One region of the Dietzia sp. NPDC055343 genome, then DNA from elsewhere that is predicted to be linked to it. Evidence: riboswitches for the same ligand, from Rfam matches in the RefSeq annotation. Region 1 holds a riboswitch; the other holds the start of a gene.
The links. Region 1 has a riboswitch for cobalamin ahead of cobN (cobaltochelatase subunit CobN). Riboswitches for the same ligand answer to the same signal wherever they lie in the genome.
Positions count from the first base shown of each region.

Region 2: linked by a shared signal. The riboswitch ahead of ACWIE7_RS14830 (VWA domain-containing protein) and the one ahead of cobN (cobaltochelatase subunit CobN) in region 1 are both predicted to bind cobalamin.

Region 1 covers NZ_JBSHMJ010000011.1:85,439-97,299, forward strand. The annotation lists gene ACWIE7_RS07675 (ABC transporter substrate-binding protein) at 1-456, shown strand, start outside; gene ACWIE7_RS07680 (FecCD family ABC transporter permease) at 456-1,568, shown strand; gene ACWIE7_RS07685 (ABC transporter ATP-binding protein) at 1,565-2,347, shown strand; gene ACWIE7_RS07690 ((2Fe-2S)-binding protein) at 2,340-3,146, shown strand; gene ACWIE7_RS07695 (hypothetical protein) at 3,238-3,381, opposite strand; gene cobA (uroporphyrinogen-III C-methyltransferase) at 3,457-4,224, opposite strand; gene cobF (precorrin-6A synthase (deacetylating)) at 4,221-5,045, opposite strand; gene cobN (cobaltochelatase subunit CobN) at 5,038-9,015, opposite strand; cobalamin riboswitch at 9,007-9,200, opposite strand; cobalamin riboswitch at 9,236-9,365, shown strand; gene ACWIE7_RS07715 (precorrin-8X methylmutase) at 9,423-10,088, shown strand; gene ACWIE7_RS07720 (precorrin-2 C(20)-methyltransferase) at 10,211-11,683, shown strand; gene bluB (5,6-dimethylbenzimidazole synthase) at 11,680-11,861, shown strand, end outside.
Region 2 covers NZ_JBSHMJ010000035.1:6,050-17,910, forward strand. The annotation lists gene ACWIE7_RS14820 (cobalt-precorrin-4/precorrin-4 C(11)-methyltransferase) at 151-918, opposite strand; gene cbiE (precorrin-6y C5,15-methyltransferase (decarboxylating) subunit CbiE) at 915-2,201, opposite strand; cobalamin riboswitch at 2,276-2,462, shown strand; gene ACWIE7_RS14830 (VWA domain-containing protein) at 2,486-4,684, shown strand; gene cobO (cob(I)yrinic acid a,c-diamide adenosyltransferase) at 4,684-5,298, shown strand; gene ACWIE7_RS14840 (cobyrinate a,c-diamide synthase) at 5,425-6,819, shown strand; gene ACWIE7_RS14845 (FAD-binding protein) at 7,011-8,564, shown strand; gene ACWIE7_RS14850 (SDR family NAD(P)-dependent oxidoreductase) at 8,662-9,432, shown strand; gene ACWIE7_RS14855 (RidA family protein) at 9,478-9,849, shown strand; gene ACWIE7_RS14860 (cobalt-precorrin-6A reductase) at 9,850-10,665, opposite strand; gene ACWIE7_RS14865 (cobyric acid synthase) at 10,662-11,861, opposite strand, start outside.

The DNA of each region.
Region 1 (11,861 bases):
GCCGAGGACCTGACCGAGCGGATCACCCGGGACATGAACGAGGTGCGCGAGTCGCTGGATGAGGCTGGCGTCAGCGGCATTCCGACCTTCTTCTACGACGGCGGCGAGGCGGAGCCCACCACGATCGGCGGCGTGGGGGTCGGGCAGTTGATTGGCGAGTACGCCGGCGCAGACAACATCTTCACGGAGGGCGAGAAGCCGTACGTCACGACGACGTGGGAGATCCTGGGCGAGCGGCAGCCCGAGGCGATCGTGGTGCTGGACTACGGTGCCACCAGCGCGGAGGACAAGGTCGCCTACCTGCGCAACCAGCCCATCATGTCCACCACGCCGGCCGTTCGGGAGGACCGCATCGTGGTGGTGCCGCTGTCGGACTTCTTCGAGAGTTCACGCATGACGACCTCCACCGAGACCATCGCCCGCGCACTACATCCGCAGGCGTTCGGGGGCCGGTGATGACCACCGTCGCCGAACCCGTGGCCGACGCCGCCGGCCGCGCCTCCCGGCCCGGTTCCGCCGCACCACCAGCGCCGCCGCGCCGACGCCGGATGTGGCTCATCCTGGTCCCACTGGTGGTGCTCCTGCTGATGTCGATCGCCGCCGGCGTCTCGCTGGGGTCGGTGTCGATCCCGATCGGCGACGTGTGGGCGATCGTCGCCCACCGCATCGCCCCCGGCGCGTTCGAACCGTGGTGGACCCAGGCGCGCGAGGCGATCGTCATCGAGTCCCGGCTGCCCCGATCGCTCATGGCCGCCGCTGTCGGAGCGTCGCTGGCGGTGGCCGGTGGCGTGGCCCAGTCTGTCACCCGCAACCCGCTGGCCGACCCATATCTGCTGGGGGTGTCCTCGGGCGCCGGGTTCGGCGTGGTGGTGCTCACCGTGCTCGGGATCGGCGCCGGCGTATGGGGCGTGTTCACGCTCCCGATGGCCGCCTTTCTCGGCGCGCTTCTGCCGCTGGCCGGCGTCATCCTGGTCGCGCGCCGCGCGCATGACACCACCGCGATCGTCCTGGTGGGCGCGGCCATGACCATGGTGTTCGGCGCGCTCAACACATTCGTGCTCCTGGTGCTGGGTGACGATCACCAGCTCGGCACCGTCATGCGCTGGCTGGCCGGCGGATTCGGGGACGCCGGCTGGACCATGCTGTGGGCCCCGCTCGGCATCCTCGCGGTGGCCGGGACGGTGGTCCTGCTCTGCAGCCGCCACCTGGATCTGCTCCTGACCGGCGACGACGGCGCCACCGCGATGGGCGTCAACGTGCCTCGCTTCCGCATCCTCATGCTGCTGCTGGTCTCGCTGCTGACCGCGGGCGCCGTGGCCGTGTCCGGGACCATCGGCTTCATCGGCCTGCTGATCCCGCACCTGGCCGGCTACCTCACCGGGCGCACGTCGGTACGGCTGCTGCCGACCGCGGCCGTGCTCGGCGCCGTGGCGCTGGTGCTGGCGGACCTGGCCGCCCGGTCCGTGTCCGACGGGGCCGAGCTCCCGGTCGGCGTGGTGACCGGCGTGATCGGCGGTCCGGTGTTCCTGCTGATGTTGTGGCGTCGCTACGGGAAGGCCTCGGTATGACCACGTTGACCGCACTCGATGTCGACGCCCGCCTCGGGGGTCGACAGATCCTCGACGGGGCGGGACTGACCGTCATGCCCGGCCGGGTCACCGCACTGGTCGGCCCCAACGGCAGCGGCAAGACGACCCTGCTGCGCACCTGCTACCGGGCGCTGCCCACCACGGCCGGTCTCGTCTCGATCGACGGCGCGGACATCACCTCACTGCGCCGCCGCGCCCTGGCCCGGACGGTGGGGGTGAGCACGCAGGAACCGGTCTCGCTCGGCGGGATCACGGTCCGCGAATCAGTCCGACTCGGCCGCACCGTCAAGCGGGGCATGTTCGAACCGTTCGGCACCGACGACTCCGCTGTGGTGGACACCGTCCTGGCGCAGGTCGGGATGACGGAGCTGGCCGAGCGCGATGTGCTGGCCCTGTCGGGCGGCGAGCGGCAGCGGGTCTCGATCGCGCGCGCCCTGGCCCAGCAACCGGAGGTCCTCCTGCTCGACGAGCCCACCAATCATCTGGATCTGCACCAGCAACTGTCCGTCCTGACGCTACTGCGCAGGCTGGCCGCCGACGGCCTGGCCGTGTTGTTGACCCTGCACGACCTGCGGATGGCCACCGAGTACTGCGACGCGATGGCGGTCCTCCAGCGCGGCCGGGTGGTGGCCGACGGCCTGCCCGAGAAGGTGCTCTCCCCCGCTCTGTTGGCCGACGTGTTCGGCGTCCGCGGCGAGGTACGCCCCGGACGCGCCGGTGGCCGCACCCTCGACGTATGGGGGCTCGCCGATGAGTGACGTGCCCGGCCGCCGCGCGCGAGGAGACCACGGTGGTCACGACGACGAGGGCCGCGCGCCCGGGGCCGTGGCCTCGGCGTACGAGCGCGTCTCGGGCCCGCTCGGGGATTTTGCCCGCACGATCGAGCACGGGCCGCGGGTCCTGCCCGGATCGGTGCTGACGGACCCGCGGTGGCTCGCCCGGCGGGTGGCCGACACCGGCCGACGATGGAGTCACGACGATCCGCGGGTCAACGGCACCCTGTGGTGGTATTCGGCCAGCTCATCACTGGTCGCGGCGCCGCTGACGATGCTGCTGACCGCCGGCCTCGCCCCGGATCCGCGGCCGGAGCGGCTCACCGTGTCACTGCAGCCCAACGGCTACCTCAAGGCCGCCCGGTCGGACCGGCTGCTCGCCTCTGTCGAGGAGTTCGCGGACGCGCTCTGCCAGGCGCACGCCGAGGTGATCACCGCGCTGGCGGAGGTTTCCGGGGCGACGCCGCGGGCCCTGTGGGCTATCGCCACGGACTCCATCGGGAACCGGGCGCTGGAGGCGGGTCGGGCGGTGGGCGACGGGGACCGTGTGGACGGCGCCGGGGGCGGCGGCGCAGACAGGGGCGCCGCCCTGGCCCGGACTGTCTGCCGCCCACCCCTCCTGCCGGTGCGGTACGTGGACGTCGACGGGCCGCAGCGCTCCCGACGTTTCGTCCGCCGCAGTTCCTGCTGCCTCATCTATGTGGCCACCGGCGGGGACAAATGCGTCAGTTGCCCTCGCCGGACTCCGCAGGATCGGCAACATCAGCTGACCCTCCGGTCGTGAGCGGTACCGCCATGCCCACCGGTCACGCAGACCTGGGCTGAGGCTGGCCCGGCCGGGCGGCGCCGTCGAGCCGCCCGGCCAGGGTAGCCGGTCAGCGCTTGCGGGCGCTGTTGCTCACCTTCTGCAGAAGCTCTTTTGCCCTGCGCTGGTTCTCGGGCTTCGCGGCCTCGCGTCGGACCACGTCAACGGCCTTGAGGGCGATCCCGCTCTTGATGGTCTTACCCAGAAATCCCATCGTGCACCTCCATGTGTCGGGAGCGCCAGCGTAGGCACGGTGCACGCGGCCCGCGACCGGCCGCCGGTGACTGGTTCAGCCGACCACGGCGGTGAGCAGGTCCGACAACCCGGCGACCGCTCCGATCACCGTGATCGCCGGCGGCTCGATCCCCGCCTCGGCGCAGGCCGCGGCGATCGTGGCCGCTGTCCCGTGCAGGATCCGCTGCGTGGGCATCGACCCGTCGGCGACGGTCACCGCCGGGGTGTCGGCGGGCAGGCCCTGTGCGAGGAGTTCAGCGGTGATCGCCTCGAGGTTCGTCACGGCCATGAGCAGCACCAAGGTGGTCCCCGACCGGGCCAACGCGCCGTAGTCGAGGGTCGACTGCGGGCTGCCCGGCGGGACGTGCCCGGAAATGACCGACACCCCCTGAGACAGGCCGCGATGGGTCGCGGGAACGCCGGCGAGGGCCGGGACCGCCAGCGCCGAGGTGACGCCCGGGATCACTCTCACCGGCACCCCGGCGGCCGTACACGCGAGGTACTCCTCGCCGCCGCGGCCGAACAGGAAGCTGTCGCCACCCTTGAGGCGCACGACCATCCGGCCGCGCCGTGCCTGGTCGACGAGGATCCGGTTGATCTCCTCCTGCGGGGTCGCCCGGCCGAAGGGGATCTTGCCCACGTCGATCACCTCGATGCGTGCGTCCAACTCCTCGAGCACCGCGACCGGGCCCAGGCGGTCGGTCACCACCACGTCGGCGGCGAAGAGCGCCTCCCGCCCGGCGACGGTCATCAGCCCGGGGTCTCCGGGCCCACCGCCCACCAGCACCACCTGACCGGTGATCGCCTCCGTCGCAGCCGTCACGTCATCGTCCTCTCGTCACGTTCTGTCTCGCGCCCGCCACCACGTCGGAGCAGGTACACGTCCATCACCCAACCGTGCTCGGCGCGCAGCCGGTCGCGTTCGGCCCGCAGCTCATCGAGCACGTCGCCGACCCGCCCGGCGGCCAGCGTCTCGCCGACATCGCCGAGATTGCCGCCCCACCAGATGCGCCAGTCGTCCAGGCCGTCGAGCGGCAGGTCGGAGTTGAGCATCACCACCACGTTGTCGGCGCCCGCGGCCACGACCTCGCGCAGCCGCCGGCCGGTGGTGACGGTGATCGTGGCGCCGATCTCGTGCAGGACGAGCCGATGTCGCGCGGCCAGGACCTGCAGCGCGGAGATGCCCGGCAGCACCCGGACGTCGAGGTCCAGGCGCCCGCGCTCGGCGATCCGGTCGAGAATCCGCAGCGTCGAGTCGTAGAACGCGGGGTCTCCCCACACGGGGATCGCCACGTCCCCGGGCCGTTCGGTGAGGATCTGCTCCCAGGCCAGTGCGCGGGCCTGGTGCCAGTCCAGGACCACGCCGCGGTAGTCACCGTGGGTGGAGGTCGACGACGACGAGCGGTCCCTCTCCGGATCCTGTACCCCCACCAGCTCGAGCCCCGGGGCGTGCCGGCCCAGGAGCTCGACGCGCCTGGTGAACAGCGGATCGCCCGGACGCTTGAGGGCGGCCACCGCATAGTCGGACGCCTGTAGAGCATGTACCGCCTCGACGGTGATCTGATCGAGTCCGCCGGAGCCGATACCCACCACGTGGATCCGCCGCGTCGGCGAGTCCGCGGCGGCCGCGGGTCGGTCAGTCACCGTGGGCATCCTCGAGGTCGCCCTCGACGTCCAGGTAGAGCTGTCGCATCTGATCCATGAGCGCGGCGTCGGGCTCGGCCCACAGGCCGCGGTCGGCGGCCTCGGTCAGCCTCTCGATCATCCCGCGCAGCGCCCACGGGTTGGACCGTCTCAAGAAGTCCTGGTTGGTCTCGTCCAGCACGTACTCGCGGGTCAGCGTCTCGTACATCCAGTCGTGCACCACGCCGGCGGTGGCGTCGAACCCGAACAGGTAGTCCACGGTCGCGGCCAGCTCGAAGGCCCCCTTGTACCCGTGCCGCTGCATGGCCGCGATCCACCGCGGATTGACCACCCGGGCGCGGAACACCCGGACGGTCTCCTCGGCCAGCGTGCGGGTGCGTACCGCGTCGGGCGTGGTGGAGTCGCCCACATACGCCCTCGGCTCGGCCCCGGTGAGCGCGCGCACGGTGGCGATCATGCCGCCGTGGTACTGGAAGTAGTCGTCCGAATCGGCGATGTCGTGCTCGCGGGTGTCGATGTTCTTCGCGGCCACGGCGATGCGCCGGTAGTTCGTCCGCATGTCGTCGGCCGCCGGCACGCCGTCGAGGTCGCGGCCGTAGGCGTACCCGCCCCAGCGGGTGTAGACCTCCGCCAGGTCGCGGTCGTCGCGCCAGTTGCCGGCCTCGATGGTCTGCAACAGGCCCGCCCCGTACGAACCGGGAGCGGAGCCGAAGATCCGCGTGGTGGCACGCCGCTGATCGGTGTGCTCGGCCAGATCGGCGCGGGCGTGGGCGGCCACGAAGTTCTGCTCGTCGGGCTCGTCCAGACCGGCGACCAGTTGCACCGCGTCGTCGATCATGGCGATGACGTGCGGGAACGCATCCCGGAAGAAGCCCGAGATGCGGACGGTCACGTCGATGCGCGGACGCCCCAGTTCGTCGGCCGGGATCACCTCGAGGCCGTTGACCCGCCGGGAGGCCTCGTCCCACTGCGGTCGCACGCCGAGCAGGGCCAGCACCTCGGCGATGTCGTCACCGGAGGTACGCATGGCCGAGGTACCCCAGATGGACAGCCCCACCGAGGCCGGGTACCCACCGGTCTCGGACACGTGGCGCTCGAGCAGCGAGTCGGCCATGAGCTGACCGGTCTCCCAGGCCAGGCGCGACGGGATGGCCCGCGGGTCCACGGTGTAGAAGTTGCGGCCCGTGGGCAGCACGTTGACCAGGCCACGCAGCGGGGAGCCCGACGGCCCGGCCGGGATGAAGCCCCCGTCGAGTGCATGCAGGACCCCGTCCATCTCGTCCACCGTGGCGGCCAGGCGCGGGACGACCTCGCGGGCGGCGAACTCGAGGACGCGGGCGACGTCGTCGCGGCCGGTCACGTTGTCGTCGTCGCCCCCTTCCGCGGCGCCGGAGTCGCGGGCGAGGTCACCGCCCGCGCCGAGCCCTGCAGCGCCAATACCTGCTCCGACCCCCGCGGCAGCGAGGACCTCGGGCACCGCGGCGGCGTCCCAGTCGCGCGCGTCCATCGCCACGACCAGCTCGCGGGCCAGCGCCTCGATGCGGTCCACCTCCTCGGTGGGTGCGCCCTCGGCCAGCCCCAGCGCGCGGCGAAGGCCCGGAACCGCGGCGGACTCGCCGCCCCACACCTGCGAGGCCCGCAGGATCGCCAGCACCAGGTTGACGCGTGCCTGGCCCTCGGGCGCCTGGCCGAGTACGTGGAGGCCGTCGCGGATCTGGACGTCCTTGATCTCGCACAGCCAGCCGTCGACGTGGAGGAGGAAGTCGTCGAACTCCTCGTCGCCCGGCTGCTGCTCCAGGCCCAGGTCCTCGTGCATGTGAGCCGAGCGCATGAGGGTCCAGATCTGGTCGCGGATGGCGCCGAGCTTGCCCGGGTCCATCGCGGCGATGTTGCCGTACTCGTCCAGCAGTTGCTCGAGCCGGGCGATGTCGCCGTACGACTCCGCACGGGCCATCGGCGGCACCAGGTGGTCGACGATCGTGGCGTGCGCCCGGCGCTTGGCCTGCGCGCCCTCGCCGGGGTCGTTGACGAGGAACGGGTAGATCAGCGGCATCTCGGCGATCGCCGCGTCGGTCGCGCAGTCCGCCGACAGCGCCGCGTTCTTACCCGGCAGCCACTCCAGCGAGCCGTGCTTGCCCAAGTGGACCAACGCGTGCGCGCCGAACCCGCGGGACAGCCAGCGGTAGGCGGCCAGGTAGTGATGCGACGGCGCGAGCTCGGGGTCGTGGTAGATCGCCACCGGGTTCTCGCCGAACCCGCGGGGCGGCTGGATGAGCAGCACCACGTTGCCGGCCTGCAGCGTCGCGAGGACGATCTCGCCGGCGTCGTTGACGAACAGCTCGCCGGGTGCCTCGCCCCACGCCTCGACCATCTCCTCGCGCAGCGCCGGAGACAGGTCCTCGGTCCAGCGCAGGTAGTCGGAGGTGCTGATCCGCACGTGGGAGTCGGTGAGCTGGGCCGTGGTCAGCCACTCCTCGTCCTGGCCGCCGGCGTCGATGAGCGCGTGGATGAGGGCGTCGCCGGCGGCGGTGTCGTCGGCGAAACCGGCGTCCTGCCCACTGCCGGCGCCGTCCCCGGCACCGTCACCGGCCACGCTCCCGCCCTCGCCGGAGCGGGTGAGGAAGCGGGCGATCGGGCCGTCGTCCGGGCCCAGATCATAGCCCTCCTCGCGCATGCGGCGCAGCAGCCGGATGGTGGAGACGGGCGTGTCCAGGCCGACGGCGTTGCCGATGCGCGAGTGCTTGGTGGGGTATGCCGAGAGCACGAGCGCGATCCGGCGCTCGGCCCGCGGGATGTGCCGCAGCCGGGCGTGGGCCACGGCGATCCCGGCCACGCGCGCGCAGCGTTCGGGGTCGGCGACGTAGCGGGGCAGGCCGTCGGCGTCGATCTCCTTGAACGAGAACGGGACGGTGATGATGCGGCCGTCGAACTCGGGGATCGCGATCTGGCTGGCCGAGTCGAGCGGGTTCACGCCGTCGTCGGAGCCCTCCCAGTCGTCGCGGCCCCAGGTCAGGCACAGCCCCTGCAGGATCGGGATGTCCAGCGCGGCGATGCGTTCGACGTCCCAGCTCTCGTCGTCGCCCCCGGCCCCCGCGGCGCCGGGCGTGGTCCCGCCGGCGGCGAGGACCGTCACGACCAGCGCGTCGAGCGTCCCGAGCGCGTCGAACAGCTCGTCCGGCGCCGACCGCAGCGAGCCGGCGAACACCGGCACGCCCACGGCCTCGCCGGTGGCGTCGATCGCGTCCGCCAGCGCGTGCGCGAAGCCCGCGTTGCCGCTCACCTCGTGGGCGCGGTAGTAGAGCACGCCGACGCGCGGCAGGTCGCCCGGCGCGTGATCCAGGGCGTGGCCGCCCGGCGACTGGTCAGTTCCGCTCACGTTTTCCCAGGTCACGCTCCGGGGATCGCGTGATCTCTGACCACTCGCCGCGTCCGCGGCCCGCGGCCGCTCCGCGATCCCCCACTCCGGCACGCTCTCCGGCGGTTCGAACCCGGTTCCGGTGAGCAGGACGGTGTCCGAGAGGAAGGCGTGCAGCTGCGCGAGGTTGGCGGGCCCGCCCTCGGCGAGGTAGCGGTGCGCCTCGGCGGCGGTGCCGATGGGGACGGTGGAGACCTCCATGAGGTCCGCGTCCGGGGACTGTTCGCCGCCCAGGACGACGACGGGCACGCCGGCGCCCAGCACCGCCTCGAAGCCGTGGTCCCACGAGCGCCTGGATCCGAGGATCCTGACGACGACGAGGTCGGCCCGGGTGAGCAGGTGCGGGAGGTCGGTCTCCACGTCGATGCGTGACGGGTTGCCGAGCGTGAACGCCGCCCCGGATTCCCGCGCGGAGAGCAGGTCCGTGTCGGACGTGGACAGCAGTGCGATGCGGGGAGCACGCGAATCGGACGACTCGGGTGTTGCCGCGGCGTCGTCAGGGGACGCCGAACGCCGGTCTTGGCGCATGTTCTTCTCCAAACCCTCGTGGAACATGTCGCCGTGGCCGGTCTCCTGGCTTTCGCATCGACGCCACGCGACCGACCTTCCCGGGCTGGTGAGCCCAGTGGCCTCCGCCCCATGAGGGACGGACGAGGGTCGCGGAACTCCGCGACTACAGTGGCGAGGGCCGCGCCGGCTTCTCCTCCGGCTTCCCGAACACCACGGCACCGCCGAGACTATCGGCCGCCGCCGGCGCCCGGCCCGCCGCCCTGGGTTCGACGGCGTCCGCGTAGGCTCCAGGGGCATCCCACGGCGAGGAACCCGGTGCGATTCCGGGGCGGTTCCGCCACTGTGAAGCCCTGACCAGGGCCGTCAGCCAGATACTGGCCGAGGGATGGACGTGCGGTCACTCCCGCGCCGACTTCGACTTCTGACCGGGGCGAGAACCCCGAGGAGGACCCATGCCTGGTGCCGTCCGGCCGCCGCGTCGCTATGACTACATCGACGACGGCCCCGCCATCTACCTGGATTCCTTCGCCACCATCCGGCGGGAGACCGATCTCTCGCGGATCCCCGGCGACGCCGAGAAGCTCGCGGTCCGCATGGTGCACGGCACGGGTCAGACGGATCTGACCGCCGACCTGCAGGTGCATGCCGGACTCGTCGACGCCGCACGCTCGGCCCTCGACGCCGGAGCGCCGATCCTCTGCGACGCCCACATGGTCGCCTCGGGCGTCACCCGCGCACGGCTGCCGCGGGACAACGACGTGGTGTGCACACTGAACGACCCGCAGGTCCCCGAGCTGGCCCGACAGATGGGCACCACCCGCTCCGCGGCCGCGTTGGCCCTGTGGGGTGACCGGCTCGACGGCGCCGTGGTGGCGATCGGCAACGCCCCCACCGCCCTGTTCCACCTGCTCGAGATGCTGCTCGACGGCGCGCCCCGGCCCGCGGCGGTCATCGGCTGCCCGGTCGGCTTCATCGGAGCGGCCGAATCCAAGGCGGCACTGGCCGATTTCGCCAGCGACCACGGGATCGACATCCCGTTCGTCACCGTGCACGGCCGCCGCGGCGGCTCGGCGATGACCGCCTCCGCCGTCAACGCCCTGGCGCAGGACGCCGAGTGAGCGGCGGGATGACCGGCGCGGATGCCCCCGGTGTGGCCGGCGACGCTGACGTAGGCGCAGAAGCGGGTGCTGGCGCGGGTCGTCTCTACGGCGTCGGCGTGGGGCCGGGAGACCCCGAGCTCATGACCCTCAAGGCCGCCCGACTGATCGGTGCCGCCGACGTGGTGGCCTTCCACGCCGGGCGCGGCAAGCAGTCCAACGCCCGGCGCATCGCCGCCGACCTCATCCCCGCCGGCGCGATCGAGGAGGTGCTCGAGTACCCGGTCACCACGGGCCTGACCGAGCATCCGGGCGGGTACGCGGGCGCGATCGCGGACTTCTACGAGCGCAGCGCGCAGCGTCTTGCCGAGCACCTCGCCGCGGGCCGTGACGTGGTCCTGCTGGCCGAGGGCGACCCGCTCTTCTACGGCTCGTTCATGTACATGCACGACCGGCTCGCGGAGCGGTTCCTCACCGAGATCGTGCCCGGGGTGCCGGCCTTCGCCGCCGCCACCGCCGCGGCCGCGACCCCGCTGGTCAGGCAGACCGACGTGCTCACCGTGCTGCCCGGAACGCTTCCCGAGCCCGAGCTCGCCCGGCGACTGGCCGATACCGACGGCGCGATCATCATGAAGCTCGGCCGCAACTTCCCCGCCGTGCGCCGGGCGCTCGAATCCGCCGGGCGACTCGACGGCGCGGTGTACGTCGAGCGCGCCTCGACGGATGCAGAGGCGCATCACCCGGCTCGCGAGGTCGACCCGGAGACCGTGCCGTACTTCTCCCTCGTCGTCGTCCCCGGGGACTCCCACCACCACGACCCCACCGGCCGCCGACCCGCACAGCTGACCGCGCCGACCCCCGACCCCGCCGCTCCCGGCGCCCGCGGCGTCGTGCACGTGGTGGGGCTGGGGCCCGGGCCGGACGACTGGCTCACGCCGGAGGCCGCGCGCGTACTCGCCGAGGTGGACCACGTGGTGGGCTACGCGCCGTACGTCAACCGGGTGCCGCAGCGGCCCGGTCTGCGGCGGCACAGCTCCGGCAACACCGTGGAGGTCGACCGGGCGGGTCTCGCCCTGGAGTTGGCGGCCACGGGCGAGCAGGTGGCCGTGGTCTCCGGCGGTGACGCGGGCGTGTTCGGTATGGCGTCGGCGGTGTTCGAGGCCGCCGAGGGCCCGCGGCACGACGGGGTCGACATCCGCGTGGTGCCCGGCGTCTCCGCGGTGCAGGCGGTGGCCGCGCGGGCCGGGGCGCCGATCGGCGCGGACTTCGCGGTGGTGAGCCTGTCGGACCGGCTCAAGCCGTGGGACGTGATCGCGCGCCGGCTCGACGCGATCGCCGCCGCCGACCTGGTCCTGGCCGTCTACAACCCCGCGTCCCGCTCGCGCACGCGCCAGGTCGCCGACGCCCGGGACGTGCTTCTGCGCCACCGCGACCGGGCCACTCCCGTCGTGGTGGGCCGGGACGTCGGCCGCGCCGAGGAATCGCTGACCGTCACCACGCTGGGCGAGCTCGACTGTGATGCGATCGACATGAAGTGCCTGCTCATCGTGGGCGCGTCGGGGACCCGCGTGACCGACTCCGGCCGCGTGTGGAGTCCGCGTTTCGTGCGAGCATGACGCTCGTGAACCCCGACGACCTGCACGCTGCCGACGCGGACGCGCTGTGGCGGGTGCTCGCCACCCGGCGCGACCACCGCCATTTCCACCCGACGCCGGTCCCGCGGGAGCTGATCGAGCGGCTGCTCTCGGTGTTCTCGGTGGCCCCGAGCGTGGGGCTCAGCCAGCCGTGGCACGT
Region 2 (11,861 bases), on a different contig from region 1:
ACCGGTATCGAAATATCGGTGCTCCAGTACTGCCCGGATCCCCGCGTCTTCGCTGCCGTGGCGGCGCGCAGATACAGAGCTCGCTACCATCACCGGAGAGCCGTTTCACGGTTTCCGGATGTTCCGCGACGGCGGTTCGGGCCCCGGCTCCTACCCAGCGGCTCGCCGCCGCTTCGACTCCCGCTCCGGGTCGGAGGCATAGAGCCACGACTCGGCCGAGCCGGGCCGGTCCATCGCGCGGCCGACCAGAATGACCGCGGCCTGTCGTAGTCCCGCCGCCTCGACGGAGTCCGCGATGTCGGCGAGCGTGCCCCGCAGTTCCACGCGGTGCGGGCGGCTGGCGTTGGCGACCACCGCAACCGGGCAGTCTGCGCCGTGCGTCGGCACCAACCGCTCGGCGAGCTCGCGGATCCGCGTGATGGCCAGGTGCAGCACCAACGTCGCTCCGGTGGCGGCGAAGTGCTCCAGCGCCTCCGCGGGCGGCATCGCTGTGGAGCGGGCCTGAACGCGGGTGAGCACCACCGACTGCACCACCTCCGGCACGGTGAGCTCCACGCCCAGCTCGGCGGCGGCCACCGCGTACGCGGGCACGCCCGGGACCACGTCCCACGGCACCCCGGCGGTGTCGAGGCGGCGCGTCTGCTCGGCCAGCGCCGAGTACAGCGACGGATCGCCCGAGCACAGCCGCACCACGTCCAACCCCTCGGCGTGAGCGGCGGCGATCTCGGCGATGATCCCGTCCAGGTCCAGGTGCTGGGTATCGACCAGGCGGGCATCGGGCCGGCAGTGATCGAGCACGCCCTCGTCGAGGTAGGTGCCGGCGTAGAGGCAGACGTCGGCCGCCCGAAGCGCGGCCGCCGCGCGCAGTGTGAGCAGGTCAGCGGCGCCGGGGCCGGCACCCACGAAATGAACGGTCACGAGATCTCCTCTACAGATGTCTCCAGCGGTTTGACGGCGGCCCACTGCACCACCGCGCGCGCGGGCGCCCAGCCGGTGAATCCACCGATCGCGTCCGCGTGTTCCACGTGGAACCTGGTCAGTTCGCCGCCGAGTTCGGCGCGGGCGTCGAGCAGCACGCGCTCGGTCTCGACGGTGACCGCGTGTGCGACCAGCCGACCGCCCGGCCGGAGCGCATCCCAGCACAGGTCGACCAGTCCCGGAGCAGTGCCACCGCCGCCGATGAAGACGGCGTCCGGACGGGGGCACCCCTCCAGAGCCTCGGGCGCACGTCCCCGGACGACCTCGAGCGCCGGCACCCCGAGGCGGGCTGCGTTGCGACCGATCCGCTCGGCGCGGGCGTGGTTCGCCTCGACCGCGATCGTCCGGCAGCTCGGGTGGGCCCGCATCCACTCGATCCCCACCGAGCCGGCACCGGCTCCCACGTCCCAGAGCAACTCCCCGTACCCCGGGGCCAGCCGGGACAGAGCCGACGCCCGCAGGTCGCGGCGCGTGAGCTGGCCGTCGGATTCGAAGGCGTCGTCGGGAAGCCCGGGCACCATGCCCAGGCATCGCGCCGGGTGTGGGGCCGTGGGGCCGGCGTTGTCGTCGTCGTTGTCGGGGCGCCCGTCCTGCCCCGTTCCGACCCCGCACTCCACGGCCAGCACGTGCAGGGCCGGGGCCTCGTCGCCCGGCGACCACTCGCTCGCTCGACTGCGCTCGCTCGCCTCCGCGGGGGCGCCCAGGTCGGCCAGCACGGTCATTTCACTCGCGCCGAAGCCGGCGGCGGTGAGCATCGCGGCGACCTCGGCGGGCGTGTGGCGGTCCGCCGAGAGGATCAGGACCCGACGCCCGGGGGACAGTTCGCGGGCGATCGTGCGATGGTCCCGGAGCACCGCCACTGACTCGGCCGACCAGCCCATCCGCGCACGCGCCAGTGCCACCGACGAGACGGCGGGGAGCACCGTCACCGCGTCGCGACCGAGTGCGTTGATGAGTGTTGCCCCGATGCCCGCGACCAGCGGGTCGCCCGAGGCCAGAGCCACTATCCGGCGGTCGCGGTGGCGCTCGAGGAGCGTGGGCAGACCAGGCAGAAGCGGCCGCGGCCAGGGCTCCCGTATGGCCGCCACCTCCCCCGGGATCATCGCGAGATGACGCTCCCCGCCGAGCAGCACATCGGCGTCACGGACGGCGCGACGGCGGGCCTCGTCGAGACCGTCCCAGCCGTCGCCGCCGATGCCCACCACGACCACCTGTGCGTTCATGAGCCGGAAGACTACAGCCGAGGCCGGGAGCCACGGTGCCGGAGATGGTGGGTAGCCTGGCATGCAGTCAACTGAACAACCCCACAGCACGAGGTGCCCCACGACCCGCCCAGGCGGTGCGGAGGGGAGAATCAGGGAAGCCGGTGAGAATCCGGCACAGGGCCCGCTACGGTGACCCGGCCTCTCAGACGATCGCGCACAGTGCGCACGTTCCGAGATGAGCCGGGAAGTCCGGAGACCGGCCTCGCGCTGACCGCCACTGGCAGACGAGAGCGGGAGCCCCCATGCCACAGCACTACCCTTTCAGCGCCGTCGTCGGATCCGATGACATGGCGCTCGCCCTCATCCTCACCGCGGTGTCGCCGTCGGTGGGTGGTGTCCTCATCCGCGGCGAGAAGGGCACCGCCAAGTCCACGATGGTGCGCGCGCTCACCGGCGTCCTACCGCCCATCGACGTGGTGGCCGGCGATCGCTTCTCCTCCGCGCCCACCGACCGCGGCACCGAGACCCCCGACGGCCGGATCCCCGCCGACGCCCCTGTCGAGCAGCGTGCCGTCCGCCTGGTCGAGCTGCCGATCGGCGTGTCCGAGGACCGCATCACCGGCTCTCTCCATCTGGAGAGCGCGCTCAGTGACGGCGTCACCGTCTTCGAGCCCGGCCTGCTCGCGCGGGCCCACCGCGGCCTGCTGTACGTGGACGAGGTCAACCTCCTGCACGACCACGTGGTGGACCTTCTCCTGGACGCCGCCGCGATGGGCCGCGTGACCGTCGAGCGCGACGGCGTCTCGGTGGACCACGCCGCGCGCTTCGTGCTGATCGGCACCATGAACCCCGAGGAGGGCGAGCTCCGGCCCCAGCTGCTGGACCGATTCGGCCTCACCGTGGAGGTGGCCGCCCCGCGCGACCCCGAACTCCGGGCCGAGGTGGTGCGCCGTCGCATCGCGTTCGAATCCGACCCGACCGGGTTCGCCTCGAGCTTCGCCGCCGACGAGGCCGCGCTGGCCGAGCGGATCGTCGCCGCGCGCGAGCTGGTCGACCGCGTGCCGATGTCGCCGTGGGCACTGGCCACCATCGCGCGGGTCTGCGCCGGGTTCGACGTGGACGGCATGCGCGCCGACATCGTCACCGCCCGCACCGCCGCCGCGCACGCCGCCTGGCAGGGCCGGGCGCGGATCACGCGCGAGGACATCCGCGTCGCCGCGCGCATGGCGCTACCCCACCGCCGTCGGCGCGCCCCCTTCGATGCGCCGGGCCTCGACGAGGACCTGTTGGAGAGGTTGTTGGGCGACGACGACGAGCCCGACCCCGAGCCCGACGGGGATCCGGACACCGAGTCCACGGATCGCGCCGAGACCCCGGACGGGCAGCCGGGCACCGACGGGGCTCACGAAGCGGACGCCCCCCGGGATGCGGACCCGGCCGATGCAAGCGCCGCCGACGACGCCCGTACTGACCCCGGCACGGACACCCGCCCGGACGCAGACCTCGACGCCGGCCGCGGCACCGAGGAGTCCCACACCGGCCACGACACCGCAGACCCGCAGCGTCCCGACGCGGAGCAGGGTCCCGACGTCGCCGAGGAGGGCGACCAGGGCGACTCCCCGGCCGGGGCGCCCGGTGGCATCCCGCCCGGCACCGTGGCCTCCGCCGCGGACCCGTACCGCACCCGGCTGCTGTCCGTCGCCGGCACCGGCCACGGCGCTGCCGGCCGCCGGTCTCGCGCGCTCACCAGCTCGGGGCGGCGGATCGGATCGGGCGACTTCACCGGCTCGGACCTGCATCTTCCCGCCACCATCCGCGCTGCCGCCAGGTGGCAGGCGGGCCGCGGCCGCACCGGGGGCCTTCAGGGCGGCCGGCTGCTGCTGGCGCCCGAGGACCTGCGCTCGGCCGTGCGCGAGGGCCGCGAGTCCAACCTCGTGCTCTTTTGCGTGGACGCCTCCGGGTCCATGGCCGCCCGCACCCGGATGGAGCAGGTCAAGACCGCCATCCTCTCGCTGCTGCTGGACGCCTATCGCCGCCGCGACACCGTGGGCCTGGTGACCTTCCGCGGGTCCGGCGCGCAGGTCGCCCTCCCGCCCACCTCCTCGGTCGACATCGCCGCGACGCGCCTGGCGGAGCTCCCCGCGGGCGGCCGCACTCCGCTGGCGGAGGGTCTGCTCGCGACCGCAGAGGTCGTGCGCCGGGAGCGGGTCCGGGATCTTCGGCGGCGGCCGCTCGTCGTCGTCGTCACCGATGGCCGCGCCACCCACGGCCCGGACGCCCTCGCACGGTCCCGCGCCGCGGCGGCCGGGCTGGCGTCGCTGGGCACTACATCCGTTGTGGTGGACTGCGAGACCGGCCGATTCCGCATGGGGCTGGCCGCCGAACTCGCCGCACAGTTGGGCGCCGAGCACGTGCCCCTGGGCGAGGTCACCGCCGAGGGGCTCACCGACACCGTCCGCGCCCGCACCCACTCACGCTCTCCCCGAAACGAGGTGGCCTGATGCCCAAGGGACAGCCCACGACCGTGCCCGACGACGGGCTCAGCACCCGCCAGCGGCGCAACCGGCCACTCGTCATGGTCCACACCGGGCCCGGCAAGGGGAAGTCGACCGCCGCGTTCGGCCTGGCGATGCGCGCCTGGAACCAGGGCTGGGACATCGGCGTGTTCCAGTTCGTCAAGTCGGCCAAGTGGCGGATCGGCGAGCAGTCCGTGATGGAGCGACTCGGCAGGCTGCATGCCGAGACAGGCGAGGGCGGGCCCGTCGAGTGGCACAAGATGGGGTCGGGCTGGTCGTGGTCGCGCAAGGACGGCACCGAGGAGGACCACGCCGCCGACGCCGCCGAGGGCTGGGCCGAGATCAAGCGCCGCCTGGCCGTCGAGCAGCACGACCTATACCTGCTCGACGAGTTCACCTACCCCATCAAGTGGGGATGGGTGGATGCTGCGGACGTGGCCGAGACCCTCGCGGCCCGGCCCGGACGGCAGCACGTGGTGATCACCGGCCGCGACGCCGACCCGAAGCTGATCGAGGTGGCCGATCTGGTCACCGAGATGGGCAAGGTCAAGCACCCGATGGATGCGGGGCAGAAGGGGCAGCGGGGCATTGAGTGGTGAGCCGGGCCGGCGCGGTCGACGCGACCCCGGCGCACACGGTGACGCGCGGTGAGCGCTGACCTGGCCCGATTCGTGGTGGCGGCGCCGGCGTCGGGGCACGGCAAGACCACCGTCGCCACGGGGCTGATGCTCGCGCTGCGGCGCGCCGGCCTGCGGGTCTCGGGCCACAAGGTGGGCCCCGATTACATCGACCCCGGCTACCACGCACTCGCCACCGGGCGGCCCGGCCGCAATCTCGACCCGCACCTCGTCGGCGAGGACCGGATCGTGCCACTGCTCCGTCACGGGGCGTCGGCGGCTGGCGGGGCCGCGGCCGACGTCGCGGTGATCGAGGGCGTGATGGGCCTCTACGACGGCCACATCGGCGGCGACGGGTTCGCCTCCACCGCGCACGTCGCCACGCTGACTGGCAGTCCGGTGATCCTGGTGGTGGACATTTCGCACGCCTCTCGCAGCATCGCGGCCGTGGTGCTGGGAATGGCGACGTACGAGCCGGGGATCCGGATCGCGGGGGTCGTGCTCAACAAGGCCGGCTCCGAGCGGCACTCCGACGAGGTCCGCCGTGCGCTGGCGCCCCTGGGCATTCCGGTGCTGGGCGTCCTGCACCGCGACGACAACGTCACCGCCCCCTCCCGCCACCTCGGCCTGGTGCCCGCCGCCGAGCGCCCCGAGGCCGCGCGGTCGCTCGATCACCTGGCCGAGCGGGTGGCGGCGTCGCTCGATTTCGAGGCCGTCATGCGGATCGCGCGGAGCGCTCCGCCGCTGGCGGGGGCGCCGTGGGACGCGGCCGAGGCGCTGGCGGGGGTCGGTGGTGGCAGGGTCAACGCGCTGGCGGGGGTCGGTGGCGGCAGGGGCGACGACGACCACGACGACAACTCAGCCCGCCCCCGCATCGCCGTGGCCGGTGGCCGGGCCTTCACGTTCCGCTACGCCGAGACTGTCGAACTGCTGGAGGCGGCCGGCTGCTCGGTTGCGGCGTTCGATCCGCTGACCGACGAGGCGCTGCCCGAGGGGACCGCAGGGATCTACCTGGGGGGCGGGTTCCCGGAGGTGCACGCCTCCGAGCTCAGTGCGAACGGGCCGATGTTGTCCTCGCTGGGCGCGGCGATCGCGGCCGGCACGCCGACCGTCGCCGAGTGCGCCGGGCTGCTGTATCTCTGTCGCACCGTCGACGGCTCGCCCATGGTCGGGGCCGTTCCCGCAGATGCCGCGATGGCTCCCCGGCTCACGCTGGCGTACCGCCGGTCGACCGCGCCCGCCGACAGCGTGCTGGCCGCCGCGGGCACCGCGGTCACGGGCCACGAGTTCCATCGCACCGCGGTCAGCCCCGCGGCCGGGGGCGCCGACGACTCCGGAACAGCACCCGCCTGGGTCAGCAGCGCCGGAGCCGAGGGGTTTGTCACCGGATCGGTACACGCCTCCTACCTGCATACCCACTGGGCTGGGCACCCGGCTCTGGCGGCGCGATTCGTCGCTCGGGTCCGGGCGTTCGCCGATACGCGTCGGCCGGCTCGACTCTGAGCATCCGGACCCGGGTGATGCCCCACCGCGCCGTGAACCGGCGCCCCGTCTGAGTCCGCCGTCTCGCGGATTCCACTCACCGGGACTTCCGGACTGTTGCCCCGCATGCCGCCCTACAGTCGGTCGTGATGTGACTCGGATCACCATGAAGATTCGAGGCTCGCTATCCGCTTGAACAAGGGAGACACCCGATGACAGATTCCGCATCCGGCTACGACGAAGCCGTGGATGTATTGGTGGTGGGCTCGGGCGGCGGCGGCCTGTGCGGCGCCTACACCGCGGCCCGCGAAGGGCTCACCGTCACACTGGTCGAGGCCAGCGAGCAATTCGGTGGGACCACGGCCTACTCGGCCGGTGGCGGCATGTGGTATCCCGCCAATCCGGTCTACCAGCGGGAAGGGGTGGACGACACCGTCGAGGACGCGTTCGAGTACTACCATGCCGTGGTGGGCGACCGGACTCCGCTGGAACTGCAGGAGACCTACATCCGGGGTGGATCACCGCTGATCGCGTACCTGGAGCAGGATGCCCACCTGTCGTTCGAGGCCTACCCGTGGATTGACTACTTCGGTAGTGCGCCAAAGGCCCGGCTGGACGGCAAGCGCCACATCATCCCTACACCGCTGCCGGTGAGCCAGGCGCCGGAACTGCGCGAGCTGGTCCGTGGCCCGCTGGACAACGATCGGCTGGGCACACCGAAACCGGAGGACCTCTTCATCGGCGGACGCGCCCTGATCGCCAGGTTCCTCACGGCGATCAGCGCATACGAGAACGCCTCCCTGCACCTCAGCACGACGATGACGCAGCTCCTCACCGACGATTCGGGACGAGTGATCGGTGCAATGGTCGATCGCGATGGCACCCCGACCCGCATCCGCGCCGAGCGCGGCGTGCTCTTGGCGGCCGGCGGGTTCGAGGCCGACCAGAATCTGCGCGAACACTACGGGGTCCCCGGGCGGGCCGAGGACACGATGGGGCCGCCCACCAACGACGGCTCCGCCCTCCGGGCCGCCCTCGCCGCCGGCGCGGACACTGACCTCATGGACCAGGCGTGGTGGTCACCGGGCCTCACGCACCCCGACGGACGGTCCGCGTTCGCACTGGGCTTCGTTGGCGGGATCTTCGTCAACCAGAACGGCGAGCGGTTCGTCAACGAATCCGCGCCGTACGACTCGCTGGCCCGCACCATGCTCGACCTCGTGGACTCCGGCGACCTGGGCGAACGGTACTGGATGATCTACGACGACGCCGGCGAGGGCCGGCCGCCGATCCTCGCGCCCAACGTCACGATGGCCGACACAGCCGAGTTCGTGGCGGCCGGTCTGTGGCACAGCGCGGACACACTCGAGGAACTCGCAACGAAGATCGCGGTACCGGGCGAGGCTCTGGTCGCCACCGTGCGCCGGTTCAACGAGCAGGTGGACTCCGGAGGCGACGCCGACTTCGGACGGGGCGATGAGGCCTACGACCGGCTCTTCACCGACGGCGCGGTCCCGTTCACGCGGATCGAGAAGGGCCCCTTCCACGCCGCGGCCTTCGGGTTCTCCGACCTGGGGACCAAGGGCGGTGTGCGTACCGATGTCCACGGACGCGTCCTCGATCACGACGGCGCCCCCATCGCGGGCCTTTATGCGGCGGGAAACACCATGGCCGCTCCCAGCGGGACCGTCTACCCGGGCGGCGGCAACCCGATCGGCACGTCCGTGCTGTTCAGCCACCTCGCCGCCAAGCACATGGCGGGCTGACACCCCGGTCTCCAGACCACAACCGCGGGGGCTCGCGCACGACGGGCGCCCGCCGTCACCATGTCGACCACTTACTAGTCCAACAAGGAGAAAACAGATGGAAACCACCACCCGACTCGCTGGGAAGGTCGCCGTGGTCACGGGCGGAGGGCAGGGGGTCGGGCGCGGGATCGCGCTCGCCCTCGCCGCCAGCGGAGCGCACGTGCTACTGGTGGGCCGCACGCAGAGCAAACTCGACTCTGTCGCCGAAGAGGTCCGAGAACTGGGGGTCGAGGTCGCCACACTGACGGTGGATATCGCCGGAGACGGCGCGGCCGAGCACATCATTGCTACCGTGCGCGAGCATTTCGGCGGTGTCGACATCCTCATCAACAACGCCAATTCCGCCGTGCCCGCCCCCCTCGACGAGTCGGACGAGGCCGCGTTCCGCGAGGCGTTCGAGTCCGGCCCCCGCGCGGGGTTGTCCCTGATGAAGGCCGCCAAGCCCAGCATGGCCGAGCGCGGAGGCGGAGTGATCATCAACCTCGCCAGCTCCACCGCCGTGCGGTGGGACTCGGTCGGGTACGGCATCTACGCAGCCATCAAGGAGGCTCAGCGGTCGATCACCCGCACCGCTTCTCATGAGTGGGCTCGCGAGGGCATCCGGGCACTGTCCGTCGCCCCTCACGCACACTCACCGGGGCTGGACTGGTGGATGGAGAACAACCCCGAGAAGGCCGAGAGCTTCCTCAACTCCATCCCCTCCCGGCGGATCGGCGACCCGGTCACCGACATCGGCGCGCCCGTGGCGTGGCTCTGCTCGGACGAGGCCTCCTACCTGACCGGGGCAACCATCCCCCTCGACGGCGGGCAGGCCCGCTGGTCGTGAACTGAGCACCTGAGACCCGAACACCCAACCGACAAAGGAATCACCATGGCATCACACGGCGACTGGGCCGAGCAGTTCAAATACTCCGACTTCAAGGAAGCAGGCGGTCTCGTCTACTTCTCCGGCCAGGTCGGTCTGGACGAGGCCGGAAACCCGCCCTCCGATCCGGCCGAGCAGTACCGCCTGGCGTTCGAGGCACTGTCGAGGGTGCTGGGCGAAGCGGGGTGCACGCCCGACGACCTCGTGGACCTGATGAGCTACCACACCAGCTACCCCGAGCACATCGACGAGTTCATGGCCGCCAAGGCCGCGTTCCAGGGCGCCGCACGCCCGACCTGGACCGCGGTCGGGGTGGAGAAGCTCGGCATGCCGGGCACCCTGGTGGAGATCAAGGCGATCGCCCTGGCCGCGCGCTAGCTAACCCGATACCGCCCCGGGGTACGCGTCCAACACACCCCGGGCGGCATCGGCTGCGGTCGCGGCGACCCGCACCCCGGGCGGCGGGCCGGGCCTGCGGACCACGACCACCGGGATGCCGGCGGCCGTCGCGACCGCCATCTTCGGCCACGTCAGCGCCCCGCCGGAATCCTTGGTGACCAGCACATCGATGCCATACCGGTGGATCAGGGCTCGCTCGCCGTCCTCGATGTACGGGCCCCGCGCGCGCAGCACGAGCCACTGCTCGGGCAGCTGATGATCCGGCGGATCCACCACGCGCACGACCGCCGGCACGTCGGCCAGCGGCCCGATGAAACGATCCAGCGACTGCCGGCCCACCGTCAATAGGGGGCGCCTGCCCAGGCGGGCGGCGGCGTCGGCGGCGGAATCGTGGCTGTCGACCCAGTGCCAGCTCTTCGCTCCTGGCGCCTGCGACCAGCCCGGACGCTCCAGTCGCAGCAACGGGACCCCGGTAGCGGCGCACGCGGCGGCGGCGTTCCCGGAGATGATCCGCGCGAACGGATGGGTGGCGTCGACGACCGCGCGCACGCCCGTCTCCCGCAGGAACGCCGCGAGCCCGTCGACCCCGCCGAAGCCCCCGACACGCACCTCGCCCACCGGCAGCCGCGGCTTCGAGACCCGCCCGGCCAGCGACGACACCACCGGAATCCCACGGTCGACGAGTAGCGCAGCGAGCGAACGCGCCTCCCCCGTCCCGCCGAGGATGAGCACGCCACCACGCGCAGCGGCATCACCGGCCGCGCCGGGTCCGGCGGTCGCGGAGGGCCCGCTCATCGGCTCGCCCCCGGTTCGAGCAGCGGCATCGCGGGCGCCCCGGCCCGGGCGAGTTCGAGCAGAGCGTCGAGGTCGAGATGCTCCTCGGCGAGGTCGGCGAGCAGATCCAGCCGCGCCTCGCGGGCCCGGCCGAAGCTCACCCCCGACGCCTCGCGCACGCCCACGGCCCGCCCGGCTCCCGCGGCCCCAGCGCCGCTGCCGCGGGCCACCTCGGCCAGGAACGCGCTGCGGAAGCCGTCCGATTCCAGCGTGCCGTGCCACATGGTGCCGAACACCCGACCCCGCCGGGCTCCGCCGATGAACTCGTCGTCGTCGTCGCCCCGCGTGATTCTCCCGTGGTGGATCTCGTACCCGGTCACGTCCTCGCCGAACTCCCGCCCGGCCGGCAGGCGTAGCGCCTTCTCTGCGGCGAAACGGGTGGTCAGGCCGAGCAGTCCGAGGCCGTCGACGCGCGCGCCGGGGCGCCCCTCGGTGCCGTCCGTGTCGGCGATCTCGCGGCCGAGCATCTGGCACCCGCCACAGATGCCGAGGACCGCACCGCCGCGCTCGACATGCGTAGAGATCGCGCGGTCGAGGCCCCGCGCGCGGAGCCAGTCCAGGTCGTCGAGGGTGGCGCGGGTCCCGGGGACGACGACGAGGTCGGCCCCCGCGAGGTCGCGGGGCTCCGTGACGAATCGCAGCTCGACATCCGGTTCGAGGCCGAGTGCGTCGACGTCGGTGAAGTTGCTGATCCGCGGCAACCGGATCACCGCGACACGCAGGGCGGCGGGCACGGGGCCGGCGGATCCGACACTGCTCGGGGCGGGCACGGCGAGCGCGTCCTCCGAGTCGAGCCAGAGGTCGGGATGCCAGGGGAGCACCCCGAGCGTCGGCCGGCCGGACAGCGCCTCGAGCTCCCGCAGCCCCGGGGTGAGCAGGGAGGCATCGCCGCGGAACTTGTTGAGCACGAAGCCCGCGAGCAGTCGCTGGTCGGCGGCCTCGAGCAGTGCGACGGTGCCGTAGAGGGCGGCGAACACCCCTCCGCGGTCGATGTCGCCCACCACCACGACGGGCATGTCGCCGTGCCGGGCGAGACCCATGTTGACGTAGTCGCTCGCGCGCAGGTTGATCTCGGTAGGGCTGCCGGCGCCCTCGCAGATCACGAGGTCGTGGCGGGAGGCGAGGTCGTCGTAGGCGGCGAAAGCGGCCTCGGCCAG